One region of the Williamsia sp. Y853 genome, then DNA from elsewhere that is predicted to be linked to it. Evidence: riboswitches for the same ligand, from Rfam matches in the RefSeq annotation. Region 1 holds a riboswitch; the other holds the start of a gene.
What was found. A riboswitch is a leader RNA that binds a small molecule or an ion and turns the genes downstream of it on or off. The one in region 1 is predicted to bind cobalamin.

Region 1 (12,083 bases):
GCAGACGGTGATGATCACCGAGGGTCCTGACAAGGGCAGGGTCGGGTGGATACCACCATCGTCGGTGGATCCGGAAAGAAAACCGCGGGTCAATCGTGCCCAGCATGTCAACGAGACCTTCGCGGCGGCCTGGGAGAAGGTTCTTGCCGACCGCCGGGCGGTGTTGGCTGACAAGTTGGCGGAACTGACCGGCGGCGAACCTGAGGTCCAACCCGATCCCGAACCGGATAGCACTGACCAGGATGCGTAGCGTCTTGCCTAGGCGGTGACCATCAGCGACTGCGAACCCAGTATGCGTTCGACGTTGATCTGTATGACCACCCGGCGTGGGTTCACTTTGGGCTCCTTGTAGCGAGCCGCATAGCGACGGACTCCTTCGGCGACAGCCTCGGGGTCACGGTGGACCGATGCTTTGCCTTCCAGCGTCAACCACTGCGGTCCGTTCACCTGGAACACGGCGGCGTATCCAGACCGGTCGACGTTCTTCACCTTCTGGCTGCCTTCGAAGGTGATCACTCGTGCGATCTTCGCCTCGGCGTCGTAGGTGAATCCCACAGCAACAACATGAGGGGTCCCCGATGCACGGACGGTGGTCAGGCTCCCGAGGTGGCGTTCGGTGAGGAAGTCCATTGCTGCGGGGGTTAAGTCGTTTGGTGTTTTGGGCACAAGCCGACCTTAGCCAACGCGACCGTCCCTCCTCCCAAAGTCGTTTGGGATACTGGCCTGGTGAGTAATGGGCGAGTGGTTGTGCTGTTCGGTGGTCGCAGTGAGATCGGGCTGGAGGTTGCAGCTCGGATCGCTGCAGGGGCGACCGTGATCTTGGCGGCTCGGAGGTCGTCCGACCTCGATGATCAGCGCGAACGGCTGGAGTCCGAAAATGCGGCAGCTGTCCATATGGTCGAGTTCGATGCGAACGACACCTCAACACATGAGGGCCTGATTCAGCAGATCGTTGCCGAACACGGGCCCATCGACGATGCGATCGTGGCCTTCGGAATCCTCGGCGATCAGGCGAGGGCAGAGGTCGACAGCGCCCACGCACTACAGATCGCGCACACCGACTACCTCGCCCAAATCAGCGTGCTGACTCCGTTGGCCGTCGCGATGCGGGCCGCCAAACGAGGCAACATCGTCGTCTTCTCATCCGTTGCAGGCGTCCGGGTCCGGCGCGCCAACTACGTCTACGGCTCCACCAAGGCCGGGCTAGACGGCTTTGCCAGCGGATTGTCAGATGCATTGCACGGCAGTGGGGTACACCTATTGCTCGTCCGCTCCGGATTTGTCATCGGCAGCATGACAAAAGATCTGATGGCCTCCGGGATCAAACCTGCTCCGATGTCGAGTACCGCACCACAGGTTGCCGACGCAGTGGTCAAAGCGCTGCACCGAGGTAAGCATGTGGTCTGGGTCCCCGGAAAGCTGCGTCCTGTCTTCTTTGTGATGAAGCTCCTGCCCCAGGCGATCTGGCGACGGATGCCTCGATGACTGATCTGAAGTTTGTGGTCGTCGGCATCGGCGCCGACGGCTGGGACGGCCTGTCCGGAAACTCGCAGCGCGAATTGCGCTCTGCCACCGACATCTACGGTTCCGTGCGCCAGCTGGATCTGTTGGCGCCACTCGAGGCGACGCTCCACCGGTGGGACAGCCCGATGTCGAAGCACCTCCAGCGACTACTGGCCGACACGCACCCGCACACCATTCACATCCTCGCCTCGGGTGACCCGATGTTCCACGGCGTCGGGGCATCGATCGTGAAACAGGTGGGCGCGCAACACGTGCGCATCCTGCCTTCGGTATCGAGCGTCAGCCTGGCCTCCGCCCGTCTCGGCTGGGACCTTGCCACGACGCGCATCCGCAGTGTTGTCGATCGCCCCCTCGATTCGATCCTCTCGGGAGTCTCCGACAGCGTTCGGCTGCTGATCCTCAGCCGCGACAACACCACTCCGGCGGCCGTCGCAGAATTGCTCACGGCCCACGGGTTCGGATGGTCGCAACTCACCGTCCTCGAACAGCTCGGCTCCGACAGCGAACGCCAGGTCACAGGTATCGCACGAACGTGGGCCGCGCCTGCCGGCGACCAGCTCAACATCATCGCTGTCGACTGTCTCGGTCCGGCCGTCAGTAGCCAGGCAGGTCTGCCGGACACCGACTTCAGTAACGACGGACAGCTCACCAAGCAGGCAGTCCGCGCGCTGACCGTCACCGCCTTGCGGCCGGCCGCCCGCCAACTGCTCTGGGATGTCGGAGCGGGCGCAGGCAGTATCGCCATCGAGTGGCTGCGCACCGACCGGACCTGCACCGCAATCGCTTTCGAATCCAACGACGTACGTCGTGGACGCATCGTGCACAACGCAGCCGAGCTCGGCGTGAGCGCAGGACTGACGGTCCACGGCGCTGCGCCCGAGCAGTTGACCCACGCACCTGATCCCGATGCGATCTTCATCGGGGGAGGCGTGACGGTCCCGGGGATGGTGGAGGAGTGCTGGGATGCCTTGCTCGACGGCGGACGGATAGTGGCCAACGCGGTCACACTTGAATCTGAGGCAGTCTTGGTGAAATGGCATGCCGCAGTCGGCGGTAGCCTCCGCCGATTCCAGATCGACCACGCCGAGCCGCTCGGATCAATGACAACCTGGCGACCAACGCTCCCAGTGACACAGTGGATCGCCGACAAACCGAGGACCAACTCATGACGGTGTACTTCATCGGAGCCGGACCCGGCGCCGCCGACCTGATCACCCTCCGAGGCGCAAAGTTGCTCTCGCAGTGCAACACCTGCCTGTACGCCGGGTCGCTGGTTCCCGCGGAGATGCTCGAACATTGTCCACCCGGGGCCACTTTGATCAACACAGCGAAGATGCCTCTTCCGCAGATCATCGACCACATCGTGACCGCGACCCATGCCGGGCATGATGTGGCTCGACTGCATTCAGGCGACCCCGGACTGTATTCGGCGGTGGCAGAACAGGTCAGATTGCTGCAGCCGCAAGGAATCTCTTACGAAATCGTCCCGGGCGTTCCTGCCTTCACCGCGGCCGCCGCAGCATTGGGACAAGAACTCACGGTGCCCGGCGTCGGTCAGTCGCTGCTGATCACCCGAGTATCCACGCTGTCAACCGACATGCCCGAAGGCGAACGACTCGAAGAACTCGCCCGCACAGGTGTCACGATGGCGATCCACTTGGCCGCCCATCGAGCCCAACAGGTAGTCGATGCCCTGACACCGCACTACGGAAGCGACTGTCCCACTGCCGTGGTCGCCTTCGCCAGCCGCGACAACCAGCAGATCGTTCGGTGCACGTTGGCAGAGCTCCCGAACCAGCTGAAACTGAACGATATTCAGCGCACCGCGGTTATCTTTGTCGGACGCGTCCTGGCCGCGGATGAGTTCCCGGACAGCTATCTGTACTCGTCAGCCCGGATGACCAAGCTGCGCACCGACCCTCATTCGTCATGAGCGAGGGCACAGTCCTCGTCCTCGGCGGGACCGCAGAAGCCCGCGCTCTCGCAAAGGAACTCGTCGGCGAAGGAGTGCGGGTTGTCACCTCGCTCGCGGGCCGGGTCAAGAATCCTGCGCTACCGGTCGGCGACGTCCGCATCGGCGGGTTCGGCGGCGTCGACGGTATGACAGTGTGGCTGAGGGACAACAACTGCACGGCAGTGGTCGACGCGACCCACCCGTTTGCCCGTCAGATCTCAGCCAACGCCGTTACCGCAACAACAGAAGTCGATATACCGATGCTGACCTTGCGACGCCCCGAATGGCTCTCGCAACCGGGGGATCGCTGGATCGACGTACCCGACATCGCCGGAGCCGCCAGGACCGTGGCGGAGTTGGCGGGCGAACCGGGAAGTCCCCGAGTCTTCCTCACCACCGGTCGCCAGGATGTAGACGCCTTCGCTGACATCGACGACGCCTGGTTTCTGATCCGCCTCGTCGACCCACCCGAGCGAGCGATACCAGCGCAGCATCAGATCATCCGTAGCCGCGGGCCGTACACCGTCGACGGCGAACTTGCCCTGATGCGTGAACACCGCATCGACGTGGTCGTCACGAAGAACAGTGGTGGTCCGCTGGTTCAGGCGAAACTTGAAGCAGCGCGGCAACTCTCACTGCCGGTCGTCATGGTTCGGCGACCTACCCCACCCGGCGGCGAAACCGTCGAAACGGCTTCCGCCGCCGCAGTCTGGGTTCGTCAGCTGCTCTCGTAGCGGCGATTGGTGAACGCCACCGGGCCTCCGACTCGGTCGACGACCGTTGTGGTCGACGAACCGATTATCAGCAGCGTCCGCATGTCGACCACGACAGGATCGAACTCCCCGACGGTAGTGATCACCACCGACTGCTCGGGGCCACCCACGTCGCGTCCCAGGATGATCGGCGTTGACGGGTCCTTGGACTCCAGAACGATGTCCTTGAGTTCCGCGACTTGCCAATTCCTGCTGACCGATCCGGGGTTGTAAATCGCGAGCACCAGATCCGCGGCCAGTGCAGCCCGCACCCGCGCCGTGATCACATCCCAGCTTTTGAGGCGGTCGGACAAGGAGATCACCGCATAGTCATGTCCGAGCGGAGCGCCCGCAAGGCTTGCGACGGCGTTGGCCGCGGTCACTCCGGGCACCACCCGCACGGGAACGTCGCGCCATTGCGGGTCCGCTGCTTCTTCGACGACTGCTGCCGCCATCGCAAACACGCCAGGATCGCCCGAGGACACCACTACCACCCGGGCGCCATTCTTTGCCAGATCCAGTGCCATGCAGGCCCGTTCGGACTCCACACGGTTGTCACTGGCATGCATACGTTGTCCGGGTCGGGGAGTCACCCTGTCGAGATAGGTCTTGTAGCCCACCAGATCGGTCGCCTTCGCCAGCTCCGCACGCACTTCCGGGGTGGTCCACCGGTCGGCGCCAGGTCCCAAGCCGACGACAACAACCTCACCGGCTGCGCCGGCCACAGGTGCAGATGGTTGCGCGTTGTTGAGCTCACCGGGAATGACGACCATCGAAAAGTACGGCACCGTCGATGCGTCGACGTCGACCACGGGCATGACCTTCTGCGCACCCGTCGAGGCGCGTTCGACATACCACGCCCGGTCGATGACACCGGATTCGCGCAGCGCTGCAACTACTTCCGGGAATGTCCGGCCGAGTTTCATGATCGCCACCGCATCGCTGTCACGCAGTCGACGGACGAGTTCTGCCTTGGGAAGCGTGCCCGGCAGCACGGTCAGGGTCTCCTCGGCTTCGACCAATGGCATACCGGTGGCGGCTGCCGAAGCGCTCACAGACGTGACACCCGGGATGATCTCGGTGTCGAAACGCTCGGTCAGCCTCTTGTGCATGTGCATGTACGAGCTGTAGAAAAGTGGGTCACCTTCGGCCAGCAACGCCACCGAACGTCCCGCACGCAGATGCGCGGCGAGGACTTCCGCGGCATCTGCATAGAAGTCGTCGAGCGCGCCACGATAGCCACCGGGGTGATCGGTGGTCTCGGTGGTGACCGGGTACATCAGCCGTTCCTCGAGCTGACCTTCCCGAAGGTACGGCTGGGCCACCGACCGGGCGATCGAACGACCATGGCGGGCACAGTGATACGCGATCACATCAGCCTCGCCGATGACGCGGGCGGCCTTCACGGTGACCAGTTCGCTGTCACCGGGCCCCAAGCCCACGCCCCACAATTTTCCACTGCTGGTCATCGTCATTCCACCTTCGAGGCAAGTGCGTTGAGAGCGGCGGCGGTGATCGCCGACCCGCCGCGACGGCCGAGTACCGTCAAGTACTCGAGATCGTTTCGATCGGCAAGCGCTGCACAGGATTCCGCAGCGCCGATGAATCCAACCGGCGCGCCGATGACCGCAGCCGGCCGTGGTCCGCCTGCATCGATCAGCTCCAGGAGCGCAAAGAGCGCGGTTGGCGCGTTGCCGATCGCAACCACGGATCCCTCGAGCATCGGTCGCCAAAGGTCCACCGCAGCAGCGGTTCTTGTGGTCTCCAGTTCCGCAGCCAAGTCCGGGACCCGACTGTCGCCGAGTAGACAGAGCACATCGTTGTCTGCGGGCAACCGCTTGCGGGTCACGCCGGACGCGACCATGTTCGCATCGCAGAGGATCGGCGCTCCGGCTTCCATCGCCGTGCGGGCCGCGGTCACCAGACCTGCACTGGCTCGCACGTCGGCGGTCAGATCGACCTGACCGCAGGCATGGATCATCCGGACAACCACCTGCGACAGGTCATCGTCGAACATGGTGAGGTCGGATTCGGCACGAATTGTCGCGAATGACTGCCGGTAGATCTCGGCGCCGTCTCGAATGTAGGTGTACATAGTGCTCGCCACCATAGATGCCGATCAGAGTCGGCGACGCTTGTACCCCGTCGCTGTGGCTTCGACCCGAAGATGGTTCTCTTGAGGCGAACCGCACCCGCGTTCGCAGCCGACCCAGTGCTCACGGTCGTCGACCGCGACGTCATCTGACGTCAGGTGCAGTTCCAAATCCCGACGGACATCGGCATGCGATTTGTCGCAGCCGGGTGATCCGGTGCAGTCGGTGACCTTGGTCCATGGTGAACTCTCGTCGAAGATCAGGCCCATCGGTGCCATCACCCGAAGTACGGTGTCGGCCATGCCTTCTGACAGGTCAACGATCAGGATCTCTTTTTGCGGCGTCAGGTAGATGTCGCGTTCGATGGCAGCCAGGAACTCGCCGACTCGCGCCGGGACCCGTCCATGCGCGACCACCGAACCGAGTGCCACCAGGTCGTCGTGATCCTGCGTCAACCAACCCACCCGTGGTTCCGAAATAGGCTCTGACCTCGGGTATTCACCAGTTGTCTGCAGTGTCGCCAAGATGTTGTCGATGGTGGTCCGATCGGCAACATCCTGCACGCGCCATTCGTCGGACCGGTCAGCCAGAAACGCATGCGCCAGGTCGATCATGAGGGCCGCGGCATCATCTGCCGAGACCCGACGTCCGGTCGGCTTTCCGCCGATGAGCACGTCAAACGCTCGATCATCGATCGCCAGCACACCGATGTCGGGACCCTGGGCGAGGATGTCGCCACGCCCGTCGTCGACGCCGAACAGGATCCGGCCCGGGAGACTCGCCAGCACCGGGTCGGACTGCAGGCGGATGTCGAAGTCGTCCAGGATCGGCCGCGCATCGATCAGCCCTCCGCGCCGCCCCGTCAATGCTGAAAGCTGCAGGTTGCGGACCCGCTCGTGACTGGGAGACGGGATCAGGCCGGCCTCGAGTATGCGTTCGCCGGCACCGTCCACGTCGGCGATCCCACGCAGTTGGACGTTGCCGCGCGAGGTCAATTCGAGATGACCGTCGCCGAAGTCATCCGCCACCCCTACCAGGGATTGCATCTGGATCGGGGTGATCAGACCGCCGGGCAGCCGGATCCGAGCCAGATGGCCATCTGCTGCCGGATGCGCCGAGAACACACCGGGGCAACGATCGGACGGTCGACTCATGCGTTCCACGGTACTGGCGCCGATCAACTTTCCACCGCTCGGTGGCGGTCAGTTGCCCGACTCATCGCCGTCGGATCACTTGGAATTGCCGGTCTTATATGCTGATGCAATTCCGCAACGAGGAAGCCGGTGAGAATCCGGCACGGTCGCGCCACTGTAATGGGGAAACCCCAAGTCAGACCCTTGTTGCTCCGCTGCTACACCCCAACCGCCGGGCGCGCATTCCCGGCAAGGAGGTCCTCGTGATCTTGCTGCTGTCCACATCGGACACGGATCTGCTGACGGCCAAGGCGAGCGGCGCCGACTATCGCCTCGCGAACCCGTCACGTCTTCTCGTCGATGAAGACCTACCTCGACTCCTGAACGGGGCCGACCTGGTGGTTGTGCGGATTCTCGGTGGCCGCCGGATGTGGGAACAGGGCCTGGACGCGGTGATCGCCGCCGGGTTGCCGACCGTGGTGCTCTCCGGTGAACAGCTGCCCGATCCCGATCTGATGTCGATGTCGACGGTCGCTCCCGGGGTCGCCGCCGACGCACACAACTACCTGGCCCAGGGCGGACCGGACAATCTCGCGAACCTCCACGCGTTTTTGTCGGACACCCTGCTGCTCACCGGCCACGGGTTCAGTTCTCCGGCAACCACCGCGCAGTGGGGGATTCTGGAACGCAAACCCCGGGTCGAGACCAGCGGGCCGACGATCGCGGTTCTGTACTACCGAGCCCAGCATCTGGCAGGCAACACCGCTTACATCAACGCACTCTGCGACGCGATCGAGGACAAGGGCGGCCGGGCACTGCCGATCTTCTGCGCGTCGCTGCGGACCGCGCCCGATGATCTGCTCGAACAGCTTGCGGTGGCCGATGCGCTGGTGGTCACGGTGCTTGCCGCCGGGGGTACGACGCCTGCCACCGCGTCGGCCGGTGGCGACGACGAGAACTGGAACATCGAACAACTCGCCCGTCTGGACATCCCGATCCTGCAGGGACTGTGCCTGACATCGTCCCGTGCCGGATGGGCGGCGAACGACGATGGCATGTCCCCATTGGACGTCGCCACGCAGGTTGCGGTACCCGAGTTCGACGGACGGATCATCACGGTTCCGTTCTCGTTCAAGGAGATCGGTGAAGACGGCCTGCCCTGGTACCGCCCGGATTCCGAACGGTGTGCACGAGTCGCCGGAATCGCTGTGCGCCACGGGCTACTTCGGCACATCGCACCGGCTGATCGCCGGGTTGCCGTGATGTTGTCTGCATACCCGACCAAACATGCTCGGATCGGGAACGCAGTGGGGCTCGACACCCCACAGAGTCTGCTCCGATTGCTCGAGGCCATGCGGGACGCGGGCTACGACATCGGACCGGAATCCGGCGACGGCTCGGTTCCCGGTCTGGCCGAGAACGATTCGGACACACTGATCCACACGCTGATCGCCGCCGGTGGACAAGATCCCGACTGGCTCACCGAAGAAGCGTTGGCAGCCAACCCGATCCGGCTGTCAGCGGCGGACTACCGCGACTGGTTCGGCACGCTGCCCGAAGACCTCCGGACGACGATGATCGAACACTGGGGGCCGGCCCCCGGCGAACTGTTCGTCGACCGCTCGGTCAATCCGGACGGCGATATCGTGATCGCGGCAATGCAATTCGGGAACATCGTGCTGATGGTCCAACCACCACGCGGCTTCGGTGAGAACCCGGTTGCGATCTATCACGACCCGGATCTGCCGCCGAGTCATCACTATCTGGCGTGTTATCGCTGGTTGTCGTCGCACGATCACTTTGCCGCCGACGCCGTCGTCCATGTCGGCAAGCACGGCAACCTCGAATGGCTGCCGGGCAAGACACTGGGTATGTCGGCCTCGTGTGGCACCGATGCCGCCATCGGGGATCTGCCGATGATCTATCCGTTCCTGGTGAACGATCCGGGCGAAGGCACCCAGGCGAAGCGCCGGGCGCACGCCACGCTGGTCGATCACCTGATCCCGCCGATGGCACGGGCCGAAAGTTACGGCGACATCTCGCGTTTGGAGCAACTGCTCGACGAGCACGCCAACATTTCCGCGCTCGACCCGAACAAACTCCCGGCGATCCGCCAGCAGATCTGGACCCTCTTGCAGGCCGCGAAGATGGATCATGATCTCGGGTTGTCGGAGCGTCCCGAGGAAGACGTCTTCGACGACATGCTGTTGCACGTCGACGGTTGGCTGTGCGAGATCAAAGACGTTCAGATCCGCGACGGACTCCACATCCTCGGACAGCCACCGGCAGGTGATGTCGAGGTCGATCTGGTGCTGGCAATGTTGCGCGCCCGGCAATTGTGGGGCGGAACGCAGAGCCTTCCCGGACTTCGAGAAGCATTGGGGCTCACCGAAGACGGAACCGCAGGCCGCAACGCCACCGACAGCATCGAAGCGATCGCCCGGGAATTGGTGGCGGGTTGCGCCAAGGGCAACTGGGACGCCGCGACCATCGCCACTGTCGCCGAAGGTCACCCGGCCGATGTTCGCAAGATCCTCGACTTCGCAGGCTCCGAGATCGTTCCTCGGCTCCGCCAAACCGATCAGGAGGTCCCACGGATTCTCCACGCGCTCGGTGGTGGATTCATCCCTGCCGGGCCGAGCGGATCACCACTACGTGGACTGATCAACGTATTGCCGACCGGCCGCAACTTCTATTCGGTCGACCCGAAGGCTGTACCGTCGAAACTTGCCTGGGAGACCGGCCGCGCGATGGCGGATTCGCTTCTGGCGCGCTATCTCTCGGACCACGGCGAGTATCCGAAGTCCGTGGGCTTGTCGGTGTGGGGGACCAGCGCGATGCGCACGTCCGGCGACGACATCGCCGAGGTTCTCGCACTCCTCGGGGTGATGCCGATCTGGGATGAGGCGTCGCGCCGGGTGACAAAACTGGACCTGATCAGCCTCGCCGAACTCGGCCGTCCCCGTATCGATGTCACGGTGCGCATCTCCGGATTCTTCCGGGACGCCTTCCCACATGTGATCACGATCCTCGACGATGCCGTCCGGATGATCGCCGCACTCGACGAACCCGACGAGTCGAACTACGTTGCCGCCCATGCGCGTTCCGACGTTGCCGACCACGGCGACGTCGACCGCGCCACCAGTCGTATTTTCGGGTCGAAGCCCGGAACCTACGGCGCAGGCCTGCTCCAACTGATCGACTCCAAGGACTGGCGCAGCGATGCCGATCTGGCCGAGGTGTACACCGCCTGGGGTGGTTACGCGTATGGCCGCGGACGTGAAGGTGTGGCCGCGGTCGACGACATGCGATCGGCATACCGGCGCATTGCCGTCGCCGCCAAGAACACCGACACCCGCGAACACGACATCGCCGATTCCGACGACTACTTCCAGTACCACGGTGGCATGGTCGCCACGGTCCGGGCATTGACCGGCAAGGATCCCGAGGCCTACATCGGCGACAGCACCAGCCCGGACAACGTTCGCACGCGCACCCTGTCGGAAGAGACCACGCGGGTCTTCCGGGCCCGCGTGGTCAACCCGCGTTGGATCGCCGCGATGCAGCGCCATGGCTACAAGGGCGCATTCGAGATGGCCGCCACGGTTGACTACCTATTCGGCTACGACGCCACCACCAACGTGATGGCCGACTGGATGTACGAGCAGCTGACCGAGTCGTACGTGCTCGACGAGGCCAACCAGGAGTTCATGAACAAGTCCAACCCCTGGGCGCTGCACGGCATCGCCGAACGTCTCCTGGAGGCGGCGCAGCGCGAGATGTGGTCGGCACCTCCACCGCAGATGCTCGATGAACTGCGGCGGGTGTTTCTCGAGACCGAAGGCGACATCGAGGGGGCCTGAGACGACCCGAGTTCGAAGCCATCGCGCCTGGTGCGATTGAATTCGGGGGATCGGGAGAAAATCGGGCGGCCTGATCGTTGACTCTGTGTACGCACTGCCGATGACCAGGATGGTTGATCTCATGAAGCTCGCACTCTTTCTCACCTACGTGGCGATAGAAATAGCCGCCTTCGTGGGGCTTTGTTTTGCGATCGGTTTCGCGTGGGCGGTCCTGCTGGTGATCGCCACGATGCTCCTCGGCTTCTGGTTGCTCCGCCGCCAAGGTGCCAAGGTCCTCGCCAATCTCCGCGCCGCCGGACAGAACGCTGCTGCGGGAGCGCCTGCCGGTCCTGCCGGATCGGCAGCACCGGTCGCTGACACCGCACTGCTGGCCGGTGCGACCATCGCGATGGTCGTACCCGGTCTGGTCACCACCGTCATCGGTATCCTGTTGCTGCTCAAGCCTGTTCGAATGGTCCTGCGCCCACTGGTCATCGCGGTCGGTACCCGCAAGGTCGTCGGCGCGATGGAGGGCTACGCGCGATATGGCCGCGGGATGGCCGGTGTCACCGTTGTCGACGGACAGGTTGTCGACACCACCTACGGCCCGGCCGACCACGACCCGACCCGTCGTCAACTGCCCAAGTCGCACCCCGACCTCTGATCCTTGTACCCCTGTCGGTAACCCTGACAACAGCCCGCCACCGTCCGGCAGGCAGACTGGACGGTCGTGGAGAGTCAACTGCTGATCGGCGGGCACATTTATTCGCCGGTGGCCCCCGATG
Region 2 (12,083 bases), on a different contig from region 1:
GATGTCGACCTCGGTATCGGAGTGCTGATCCACCGTTGCCACCCGGCGGGCGATCTGACGTCGCCGCAGGTTCCTGATCTCGATGTCGTCGAGGAGAACGCGGCCCACATCCGGATGCGCGACGCCGCTGAGCACCCGCAGCAGTGACGACTTTCCGGAGCCGTTCGGGCCGAGCAAACCGATGGTCTCACCCTTCACGGGGTCGATGGACACTCCATCGAGCACCAACTGCCCGCCTCGGCTCCATTCAATGTTTTTGGCAGACAGGGTCATTGGCTCGACCTCATCCGGACGAGGATGAGCGCGAACGCCGGAACACCGATCAGGGCCGTTACGACACCGACCGGAACTTCCTGGGGCGCAAAAACAGTGCGGGCCAGCGTATCAACCCACACCATGAAGGTCGCGCCGACCACCGCAGCGGTGGGCAGCAGCCGACTGTGCCGGGGGCCGACGAGGAACCGGGCGGCGTGCGGTAATACGAGACCGACGAAACCGATCGCCCCGGCGGCACTCACCAGGGTTGCGGTGACAAGTGCCGTGATGCCGAGCAGCAGCACCCGGACCCAGCGCACCGAGATGCCGAGGGACGCAGCAGCTGTGTTACCGAAGGTGAAGGCATCCAGCGCTGCCGACTGCGTCAGGCATACCAGGAGGCCGATCAGGGTGACCGTGCCACACAGCATGACATTGGTCCAGTCGGCACCGGACAGCGAACCGAGGAGCCAGAACAGCACACCGCGGGTTTGCTCGGCGTCGGCCGAGGAGATCACGATGAATGACGTCAAGGCCGAAAACAGTTGTGTACAGGCCACTCCGGCCAGCACCACCCGGGACATTCCGCCGCCGGCGCCGAGGGCCAGCAGCATCACAAGGGCGAAGGAGAGAACCGCCCCGAGGAACGCGCCCACCGACAGCGACACCGCTCCGGCGCCCAGTCCGAGAACAACGATCACCACTGCGCCCGTGGACGCCCCGGACGAGATGCCGAGGACAAACGGGTCGGCGAGCGGATTGCGCAGCAAAGACTGCATGATCGTCCCGCACAGCGCCAGGCCGGCACCGCAGACGGCCGCGAGCAGTGTGCGCGGGAGGCGAAGCTCCCACACGATGCCGTCCTTGATCCTGCTCACCCCCGAATTGCCGAGACCGAGGTGATCGAGCACCACCGCGTATACGTCGCCTACGGACAGGTTGGCGGGTCCGATGGTGATGACGATGGCGATGGACACGGCCAGCACCACGAGACCGACCAACAGGAGGATCCCGAGCACCGGTCGGGAATCGGTCCGTGCCGGTCGGACTTCGCGGTGGGTGCTGACCGCGGTCAGCGCGACAGTCCCCACTGCTCGAGCGCGGCCGCGGTCTTCTCCGCACCGTCGATGGTGCGGATCGACGGGTTCAGATCGGCACCGTTGAGCACAATGTACCGCTTGTCGCGAACGGCGGTGAGCCGCTGGGTAACCGGGTTCGATTCGAGGAATGCGATCTTGCTGTCGAGGGCGTCGCCGTCGATGCTGCGCCGGCTGAGGTCGGCGAGCACGAGGGCGGTGGGGTCCCGGTCGAGGATGCTCTCCCAGCTGACCTGAGGCCATTCGTTGGTGGTGTCGGCGAATATGTTCTCGGCGCCAACAGAATTGGTGATGATGCCCGACGAACCGCAGCATCCGGCCATATAGGGAGTCTTGGTGTCGGCGAACCAGTACGCCAACGACACACCCGCGGCGTCCACCGATCCCGTTGCCGCCTCGAACCGTTGCTGCAGTTCGGCGATAAACGCCTCACCGCGGTCACGGACGTCGAAAATGGCTGCGAGGTCCCGGATCTCCTTGTAGACGGTGTCGATGCGCAGGGGGTCGGTGCGGGCACCGTCGGCATTCACGCTCGCGTCGGTCTTGCCGTCGCAGTCTGTGGGCGAGAGGTAGTTGGGCACACCGAGCTTGTCGAACTGGTCGCGGTCGGCGACGCCACCTTGTCCGAGTGTGCCACCGAAAGATGCTGAGACGAAGTCGGGTTCGGTGTCGAGGACCACCTCGAAGGACGGATTGTTGTCCGCCAGGCGCGGCACGCGGGAGTTGTCGTCGGCAAGGTTCTCACGAACAGGATCGGTCCAGGTGGCGGTGCCGACCATCCGATCTGCGAGCCCGAGCGAGAGCAGGATCTCGGTGGACCCCTGGTTCAGCGACACCGCGCGCTGCGGCGGTGCGTCGATGGTGACGGTATGACCGCAGTTCTCGATGGTCAGCGGAAAGGCGGACCCGTCTGAAATCGTCTCCGACACCGGTTCATCCATCGTCGACGAACATGCCGAGAGGAGCAGGGCCGAGGTGATCATAAGGGCGGTGGCACCAATGTGCCGCCAAGATGTGCGCATGAAGCGGTACTCCTACATCAGGGCCCAGTCGCGGAGCCGAGGAACTTCTAGACCGATCGGTGAGTAACCGGACTCCGACCCCATTCGAGGTCGTTACCGTTGCGCGTCAGTCCCGGATTCACACCGGGTTCCCTCGCTGATCGTGGCCGCATGGACGGCCTCGGCAACCATATACGGCAGTGACATGCCGGCCGTCAGGCACCTCCGCCGCGGGCCTGTCCACTCCTCGATCGGGCGGCCGTATCTCAGCTCGATCAATGGAAAGTGATGACAATTGGGAACACTTGTCTCCGAACCGGTTCGAAGCCTTCCGCATCGTCGGAGTCCACCGGGTCACCTGGTGGGGGCGTGCACAACCATGACCGGGCAGAAAGCGGTGTGGAGAATGGCCTGACTGACCGAGCCGAGGAGCAGTCCGCGAAACCCGCCGCGGCCGCGGCTTCCCACCACGATGAGTTGAGCGTCACGGGCTGTGTCGACGAGGTACGGCGCGGGGGCCTGGGCCGCGATGCGCGTTTCGACCGCAACGTCGGGATGGTCCTCGCGGTGGCCGGCCATCAGTACGCCGAGGCGCTCGGCGGCTTCATCGTGGACCTGCTGACTGACCTCGGGGTGTCCGTCGTTCCCGCCACTGGAGAATCCTGGATCGGCATGCACCACGATCAGCGAGGTGTTCAGTTCGTCGGCTTGGATGAAGGCGTGGGTCAATGCTGCTTGCGAGTTGGGAGAGCCGTCGACGCCTGCCACCACCGGGCCGGCTGTGGGAGGTCGACGGGGGACCACGACGACGGGGCAGTCGGCGTGGGCGGAGACGTCGGTGCTGACAGACCCGAGCAGCAGGCCGGTGACTCCGCCCATCCCCCGACTGCCGACCACCACCATGTGCGCTGAGCTGGAGATCTCGCGTAATACGAGCGCGGGTTTACCGTCGAACACCTGTCCCCCGACTGCGACGTCGGGATTGGCTGCTTTGACCGTACCGACAGCGATGTCCACGATGCGCTGGGCGTCGTCGTGGAGGGTGTCGATGATGTCTTGGGTCATCACCACGCCCGGCGCGTAGCCCGCCACGATGGTTCCGACCGCCGTGACGACCCGCAACGTCCGACCTTCACGTTCAGCGGCGGCAACAGCCCACGTCAGCGCGTTTTGCCCGTGCTCAGAGCCATCGACTGCCACTACTATTGGCGCGTTCACCGTAGCCATTGCCTGTCCCCTTTGCAGCTGAGATCGTCCAACATGTCCAGTCACTCCACGATCGCCGATCTGGTCGCCGGTTGCAGGCGAACCGCAAACCAAACATCGAAACGTGTCCAGCTCGCTCTGAGCCGATACGAGCGTTGTCCAACCGCTGGTCGACCAGCGGTCTCGAACAAGGACTGCCGCGCGCACGTGTCATGCCACTGATCCAGTGCGACGACGGGCCGATATCCGTTCTGCGCGTGGAGAAAACAGATGTCCGGTTCCTCCAGTAGCCTCGGACTCACCAGCTCATCAAGGGAGACAACACGTGATGTTTGCTCGCACTACGACCGGGACGATCTCGGGATTCATCGCGGGCGCCCTGCTCGTCAACACTGTCCCGCACACGGTCAAAGGAATAACCGGCCAGAGGTTTCCCACCCCGTTCGCGAAACCGCCGGGAGTCGGGCTGTCCTCCCCCATCGAGAATGTCGGATGGGGCGCGATCAACTTCGCTGTCGGCAGCGCGTTGCTGCGCCGGCGTCCCAGAACTGCCCGGGATGAGACCGCCGTAGTCGCAGGCGGAGTTGCGATGGCTTTCTTTCTTGCGCACTACTTCGGTGGCCTCAACCTCGGCAATGAAGAACCAGCCGACAGCATTGCGGTGTAGCCACCTCAAATGAGGCGATCGGACGCAGGCGCCGATCTACAGCGGCTCCCCCACCTAGGGTGGGGCGATGGACGGTCAAAACCCCCGGCCCATCAGGTTCGCCCCTGCACGCGTGTGGCTACGCAGACAAACGACCGGGGTTCGCAGGCGTCTCGTGCTCGTGGCATCGGTGCTCGTCGCGTTCGCGCTGGCCGTCGGCGCGGCTGCGATGCTGCTCATCTTGCGCCAAACGTTGCTGGAAGCCGCCGACCGGGCAACCGAAGCCAAGGCCCAAGAGGTGATAGCTGTCCTGCGCGGCAACACGGTGGATGATGTGGATCGCTCGTTGCCGGCGACTTCGGACGTGGTCGACCTGATCCAGATCGTCGACTCGAGCGGGCATGTACTGGCCACGAGCAAACCGGAGGATCCAGAATCTGCACTGCAGCCGTCTATTCCGCAACCGGGCGAGCAGAGATCATTCGGTGATGTCCGACTCGACGGCGGCAACACCGAGTACCGAGGCGTGGCTGTCGGCGTCTCGACCGCGCAAGGCGATGTCGGCGTGGAGGTCGCCGCGTCTGAAGGCCGCGCGAGGAAAGTCGTGGTCTTCGTCTTCGTTCTCCTGTGCGCGTTCTTCCCGTTTGTACTCGCGCTGGTGGTGTGGCTTGTGTATGTGTTGGTCGGCCGGACACTCAAGCCGGTCGAGAAGATCCGCCGCGAAGCCTCGCAAATCTCGACGACCGACCTCAGCGCTCGGATAACGGTCGACGAATCCGGAGACGAGATCGCCGCACTCGCCGACACGATGAATTCGATGATCGACCGCCTTGAAAACAGTTACTCGCGGCAGCTGCAGTTTGTGGGAGACGCCTCGCACGAGTTACGCAGCCCCCTGGTGACGTTGGTCGGCATCGTCGACCTGGCAATCAAGACCGGTGAGCCAATCGATGTTGCGACAGCGGATCAGATCCTCAAACCGGAGGTCACCCGCTTGCGCGATCTGGTCACCGACTTGTTATTCCTGGCCGGCGCTGACGAACAGGGTCTGCGACTGAAGAGCGTTGGCGTCGACCTCGATGAGGTGGTGGACGAAGGTGTCCGGCGAAGCGAACTGGCGCATGCCATCTCGATCCGGACAACCCTGGTGCCCGCGCGTGTGGCCGGTGACCCACAACGACTTTCGTCCATGCTTCGCAACGTCCTTGACAACGCCATTCGTTACGCGTCCACGCAGGTGGAGGTGCGGATGGTTGTCGACGAGCACCGGCGAACCGTGCGAGTCGAGATCTCCGACGATGGCCCCGGCATTCCAGATGAGCTAAGGGAACGGATCTTTGACCGGTTCGTGCGGCTCGACATGGACAGGGACCGCGGCGGCGGTACGGGCTTGGGCCTGGCGATCGTCCACGAAGTGGTGCGTGCTCACGGTGGACGCGTATACGTAACCGACCCGATGCTCGGAGGGGCAACAATCGTCATCGAACTCCCACTCGGCTCGCCACTCTAGCCACCATCGTCACGCAGACGGTATCCGACGCCTCGCACCGTTTCGATTGATGCACGACCGAACGGAAGGTCGATCCGTTTGCGGAGGTATCCGATATAGACCTCGATTATGTTCTCATCTCCGTGATAGTTGACGTCCCACACCGATCCCATGATCTGGGTCTTTGACACTGCGGTTCCCTTGTGGCGCAGCAGAAACTCCAGTACAGAAAATTCCTTGGGGGTGAGTTCGATCGTCGTAACCCCGCGTTGCACAACATGAGAGGCCGGGTCGACGGACAGGTCGCCTGCCGCGAGAACCGCGGGTCGTTCCGGCGACCCACGTCTGAGCAGCGCCCGCAACCGCGCATTGAGCACCACGAACGAAAACGGTTTGATCAAGTAGTCATCGGCGCCCAGATCGAACGCGTCAGCCTGGTCGTACTCACCATCTTTCGCGGTCAGCATGAGCACGGGGGTCCACACATCTTGTTCACGCAGAGCGCGAATCACCTGATATCCGTTCAATTTCGGCAACATGACGTCGAGGACAATCGCGGCGTATCCACGCGTCTGAGCCATGTGCAAACCGTCGAGACCGTTGTGCGCCACGTCCACAGCCCAACCATCAGCACGCAGACGACGCCGAATCGTCTCAGCGCCGTTGATGTCGTCCTCGACGACGAGCACTTTCATGCGGCCAACCGTACCCACCTCGCGCCGTACTCAGCGTTACTTCAGCACCCTCCGCCTAACGTCTGCCGCATGGACTCCATCAACGGCTTACCGCTCCACCCGCTGTTGGTGCATTTCGTGGTCGTTCTCCTTCCGCTGGCAGCGATCTGCGCGGCGCTCGGCGTGGTGTGGCCCGCCGCGCGACGAAAACTCGGGGTCATCACACCCGTGCTGGCCCTTGTCGCACTCGTCCTCGTACCGCTGACCACCAGCGCGGGCGAAGCGCTCGAGCAAAAGGTCCCGCCGAATTCGCTGATTGAGAAGCACGCCGAACTGGGAGATCAAGCACTGATATGGGCGGCGCCCTTATTCGTGTTCGCTGTCATCTGGTGGGCGCTGCACCTCGACTGGACAGTGTCGCGCCTCGAGAGGTTGCGAACACGCGCCCGCACCGGAATAACTCTGCTCGCCGGTTTCGCGTTGCTCATCTTCGCGATTGGTTCAATCGTGATGGTCTACCGGATCGGCGACAGTGGTGCACGGGCAGTGTGGCATGGGACGCGCTGATCCCTTATCGAGGGCGACGACGATCTGGGCCTCGTGACGGACGGGAGGAAGTCCCGCTGAACATTCATCACGGCCATGTCTGATCGCCGGATGGCCCGTCAAAGCCCGAGAATGCGAAAAAGTTGCACCTCCGGAGTTTGATTGGGTCCACATGTGGGCTCGAATGCCCGCGGCACACCATCGGAGGGCAAATCCCCGGTTTCGGCCCCAGCGCGTGACAATGACACATCCAGATGCAGTGCACGGATGCGCGAGCCTCGTCAGGTCACGCGGTCGATCGAGTTGAGGAAACGAGTATCAATGTGGAAGGCGAAAGCAACGGATTCGCCTGGTCCCCTCTCGGGACTTGCCGGACTACTCGACAGCAGCTGACCATCGGCAACCTGATTCGCCCACTGCGCTCTCAGCGCGGTGGGCGAATCATGTTGCGACAAAATCTGATCGTGGTTATCTATCGACCACTTCGAGTAGCTGCATCATGCCGTGGTCCTCGTGGAACAGGATGTGGCAGTGCATGACGAACTGGCCGGTGAAGTCCTCGAAACGGTGCCGGATGGTCAGGCTACCGAACGGCGGGAGCATTGCTGTGTCCCGGTAGTGCTGCTGGTCGACAGGCTCGTCATTGATCGCAATAACTTGAAAATCGTTGACGTGTATGTGAATTGGGTGAGGTTCGTACGTCCGATTGATGAAGTGCCACTCTTCGGTGTCACCAAGTGTCATGGTCTCGTTGACCACGTGGTGATCGAACGTGGTGCCGTTGATGAAATACATGAAGTGCTCGATGTCGCCGGTACCGCGCGGCTCCATCTCTTCGAAGACGAACTCGCGTCTGCGATCGATGACGGCGTCGCGAAGGTCGTCGAAGGGCAGCAGTGCAGTGGGAACGGGTTCGGGACTCTGCCGGTCACCTTGCGACACCAACGTGAGCAAGGGCATCGGGGCCGGAACCATCGATGAATAGAAGGGGCCGAACTCTTCCCAGCTCAGTGACTGCAGTTGGTATGTTCCCTCATCGGCTCCCCCGATGAGCACATCTGCCCGTCCCCCTGGGACCACCTCGATGACGTCCCGTGTCTCAACGGAGGTCAGTGCATCGCCATCGATGGCGATCACGTGCATGGGATGTCCGTCGAGCTGCAGTCGCAGGAACAAAGAACTCGCGTTGATGATTCGCCAACGCTGCACTTCCCCCGGCGCGATCTCGGTGGTCGGCTGGAACGTGCCGTTGACCAACGTCTGCTGCAGGTTGTTCGAGCTCTTGTCACCCGGAACCATCTGACCGTCGGCGATTTCAGTCTGACTCAGCACGAGAAGCCGCTCGGGTCTACCCGCGACGCCCGGAAGTTCGTCGAGCTCACCACGCACGATCAGGGCGCCGAACAAACCGCCGAAAACCTGTGTGTCACTGAGCGTGTGCTGATGCGAGTGATACCAGAACGTTCCGGCCGAGTGGTCCGACGGGAGATCATAGGCATAGTCAAACGTTTCGCCCGGCTCCACGGCCAGCAAGACATCGTCGCTCGGCTGTTTCGGCGAGACATGCCACCCATGGGTGTGCAGATTGGTCGGTTCGCCGATCTCATTGATCAAGGAGACCTCGATGCGATCGCCTGGACGCACATCCAGTGTCGGTCCCGGATAGGTGCCCTCATACGTGACCGCCTGAACCTTCCCACCGCCCAAGGCCACATCGGAATCCCGAACGCGCAGCTGAGTCCTCAGCGTACCGTTCTCACTCGCTCGGACATTCGGCTCGAACCAGGTCGCGCCGCCCGAGGCGGCATTGCCCGAGGCGCACGCAGTCAGCAACGGGGCCCCGAGTAGTGGCAGACCGATCAGTGCGGCGCTGCCGGTGAGAAACCGGCGTCGGCTGACCGAGCCGGCCTGGGACGTGGCATCAGCCATCGTTGGACTCCTTGGTGACGGTGACAGTGCGAGAGGCCGGCAGGATTCCCGGCGCTGTCCACTCGATATCGATGGTGCGCGAAGTCGTTCCGTCGCAGGCGAAGACGACTGCTGCTCCGATGCCGGTCGGTCCGCCCGCCGGAACCTGATATGGCAGGCTGTCCTGAATCCCGACCGGCAGTGCCTGACCGTCCAGAGACATCGTTACCTCCGTCGCCGACGGCGCACTCCAGCCGACCGTCACAACCACTCGGGCCGGTACATCCTTCAGACACACAAAGTTTGGCAAGACCGTGAAGTCGTTGACCGCCAGCACCCCACCAGGGTCGGTGGCTGGGACCGACGATGTCGCGGCCGGTGTGGTCCGGGTCGGAACCGGTTTCAACCCGTCGCGGCTTCCAGACCCGGAATCGGTGCATCCACTCACCATGAGTGTCAACGCCACGGCACTGAGCGCCACACCAACGCCTGACTTCCGAAGTTGGCCGATCGCACATTCACGAGACACTTGCAACCGACCACAGCGTCGAGCAGGTCATATCTACGTCCATTTCGGGTCTTGCGCGGGCCTGGATCTCCGCACACCGGGTTCAGTACAGCTACAAAGTGCGTATTTTTTGCAATTGCCTTGCGGCATTGCCATCGAGCACCGTCATGGTTGACCGGAGCGCAGAGCGTCGATCCGGCGAACGACCGCTGTGGCGCCGATCTGTGCTGCCTGCGCGCGAACCCGCGCCACCTGCTTCTGATCGAGAGCACCTTGGGCGGCATCGATTCGTAGTCCGAGATAGTTCGATTCGGCTTCCCATCCACCGAATCCACGGTCAGCATGGGCTTGTTGTGCATCAGCGACGTGGTAACCGGCCCGAGGGAGATCACCGAAACCCAGGGCCAGGTGCGCTAGATGGTGGTGCACCACGCCATAGAGGCTGGCCCATGTCAGGACCGTGCAGTCGGCATGATCTACGAGACGCTGATATAGCTGTTCACACAGCTCCGCCGCGGACAGGTCGGCTGCTGCCCTGGCGATGAGGGTCACCGTGGACAGCCACATGGGGTCGACCGGAATGCCGGCGATACGCTCTGGGGTGTACCACTCCAGGAGTTCGGCTGCGCCGTCGCGCTCACCGATGTCGAGGAGGGCAGCGGCCAACGCCGGTCGCAACGTGTGATTCGTATCGAAATGAGCACGCATCAGGGCGGATTGGTCCACCACTTCCTGCAGACTCCCTCGGAGTGTCCCCAGAGCCGTCAACGCCGGAAGCAGCCTGCCGTAATAGCCGGTATCGACCGGTGACGGCGGAATCGCGCGAATCTGAATCAGTTGCTCCTGCGCCTGGCCCAGACGACCGGCAGCCAGATCCACACCGAGTCGGCCATACTTGACCAGCCAATCCAGTTCGGGATCACCATCGATGTGCGCGTCGGTGATCGTGTCGAGAGCAGATCGAGCCCCGATCAGATCGCCCTCTTCGAGCCGGGCCCGCGACAGCCACACCACGGTGGTCACATCAGGCAACGCGCCGGCATGTGAATCGACCAAGCTGTTCAACTCGCGCAGAGCTGCGGTGGTCATGCTGTGGCTGTGCGGAATCCGCAATCCGATGAGCGCGGCAACGCATACGTTGGCGAGTAGCGGACCATCTCCGAGCCGGCGGGCGATGCCGGCCGCCTGCTCGAGCATTCTGTCGCGGTCAGATCGGCTGTCGTCCCACGCATGCTCGATAACCAGCTGGGACAACAGAGTTGCGAAGTCGGCAGAGGAATCTTGGCCGGTCTGGGCCATATCCGTGCAGATTGCATCGATGACGTCCACGCGTTCGTTGTCGACCTCGTAGCGCTGCACGAATTCGATCCCCCGTCGCCCACTGGCCAGCACTGCATCGACCTGGAGCGCACGATCACCCAGGCGGCGGGCCATCGCCACCGCTGCCAACGCGGCCGCGCGGGCGCCTGGATCGCGGAGCGCGCGGCGGGCACGTCCGATCCCGATCAGCATCCGACAATGGCGGTCACTGTCCTCACCGTCCGGGACTTGTTCCGCGGCATAGGTGTAGTGCGCCAGCGCATCCTCATAGGCCCCGAGGGCGAAAGCCTGGTCTCCGGCCTGCCGCGCGAACACAGCTGCGCGATGTCGGTCAGTGGTCAGTCCGCGGCTCAGATGGTAGGAAACACGCGCGTAGTCTTCAGGCTCGGTGTGAATCCCCCGTTGAGCCAACGCATGTCCAACGCGCGAATGCAGCGTTGCGCGCTTTCCCGGCGAGATGTCCGAGTACACCACTTCCTGAACCAATGGGTGCCGCAGCGCGACAGTGTCATCAATGGTGCCGGACAAGTACATTCCCCGACTACTGGCCAGCGCACGTTGCCTGGACTCGACGAGGGTCGCCAGGCGTGTGTGAAGGAGTTCGTCGAGTGCTTCAGAGAACTCAGCATCATCGACAATGGTGTCAGCGGCCAGGCGCAAGACTGAACGAGAAGCCGACATTCCGATCACCACGCACAACCGCAGCACATCTTGTGCGGCAGAACCCAGACCATGTTCGGCGCGACGCACGAACTCGACCACCGACGTCGGTAGCGTTGAGCTGTTGTTTGCCGGACCGGCGGCAAACAGCGAAGTCACGAACAAAGGATGCCCATTCGTACGCGCGTGCAATTCCGCCGGGTCCAAGTTTGATCCCAGGGTCGAGGCCAACTCCCGAACGTCGTCGACGGTGAACTCGCTCAATGCGATCCGGTGCACCCCACCTAACCGGGTAGCGGTATTGAGCGTCGTATTGAGATCCGGATCATCCAAAGCATGCGTGCGGGCGGTGAGTACAAAACACACGGGCCGAGTCGAACACGCCTGCAGCAGATAGCGAAGGAGCGAATGCGTTGCACTCGACGCCCAATGCAGATCATCGATGAAAAGGAGAGTTGGAACTGATCGTGTCGGAGCAGTGAGCCACTGGTGGACTGCAGTCACCATCTGTGACCGATCATCGCCGGCAGATTCCACTGGAGCGAGATCATCGAATCTGCGTGCCACATGCGGAATCAACCGCAAAATGTCAGAGCCATTCTCACTCAACCACCGCCGCGCCTGCGCAACTCCCATCGCGTCGAGTTCGCGGCCGGCAGCCTCCACGAACGGCTCGAATGCGATGATCGCGTCCTCGCTGCACCGACCGAAGAGAACGTCGTAGTGCATGGCTTGTGCGCGATCGATCGCTTCGGAAATGAGGGTGGTCTTGC

Region 2: another riboswitch for cobalamin. It lies ahead of AC1TPF_RS14460 (ABC transporter substrate-binding protein); the one in region 1 lies ahead of cobN (cobaltochelatase subunit CobN).

The regions. Positions count from the first base shown of each region.
Region 1 is NZ_JBXCJC010000003.1:527,210-539,292, forward strand. Features, by position in the region: gene AC1TPF_RS18610 (HNH endonuclease signature motif containing protein) at 1-30, shown strand, start outside; gene AC1TPF_RS18615 (hypothetical protein) at 65-250, shown strand; gene AC1TPF_RS18620 (PPOX class F420-dependent oxidoreductase) at 259-666, opposite strand; gene dprE2 (decaprenylphospho-beta-D-erythro-pentofuranosid-2-ulose 2-reductase) at 727-1,485, shown strand; gene cbiE (precorrin-6y C5,15-methyltransferase (decarboxylating) subunit CbiE) at 1,482-2,693, shown strand; gene cobM (precorrin-4 C(11)-methyltransferase) at 2,690-3,457, shown strand; gene AC1TPF_RS18640 (cobalt-precorrin-6A reductase) at 3,454-4,212, shown strand; gene AC1TPF_RS18645 (precorrin-2 C(20)-methyltransferase) at 4,197-5,705, opposite strand; gene AC1TPF_RS18650 (precorrin-8X methylmutase) at 5,702-6,325, opposite strand; gene cobG (precorrin-3B synthase) at 6,350-7,477, opposite strand; adenosylcobalamin (AdoCbl) riboswitch at 7,592-7,667, shown strand; gene cobN (cobaltochelatase subunit CobN) at 7,720-11,319, shown strand; gene AC1TPF_RS18665 (FxsA family protein) at 11,420-11,962, shown strand; gene AC1TPF_RS18670 (amidohydrolase) at 12,029-12,083, shown strand, end outside.
Region 2 is NZ_JBXCJC010000002.1:531,328-543,410, forward strand. Features, by position in the region: gene AC1TPF_RS14450 (ABC transporter ATP-binding protein) at 1-273, opposite strand, end outside; gene AC1TPF_RS14455 (FecCD family ABC transporter permease) at 270-1,274, opposite strand; gene AC1TPF_RS14460 (ABC transporter substrate-binding protein) at 1,328-2,293, opposite strand; cobalamin riboswitch at 2,416-2,561, opposite strand; gene AC1TPF_RS14465 (universal stress protein) at 2,708-3,580, opposite strand; gene AC1TPF_RS14470 (hypothetical protein) at 3,888-4,226, shown strand; gene AC1TPF_RS14475 (sensor histidine kinase) at 4,294-5,715, shown strand; gene AC1TPF_RS14480 (response regulator transcription factor) at 5,712-6,389, opposite strand; gene AC1TPF_RS14485 (DUF2231 domain-containing protein) at 6,459-6,935, shown strand; gene AC1TPF_RS14490 (multicopper oxidase family protein) at 7,383-8,843, opposite strand; gene AC1TPF_RS14495 (hypothetical protein) at 8,836-9,045, opposite strand; gene AC1TPF_RS14500 (ATP-binding protein) at 9,496-12,083, opposite strand, start outside.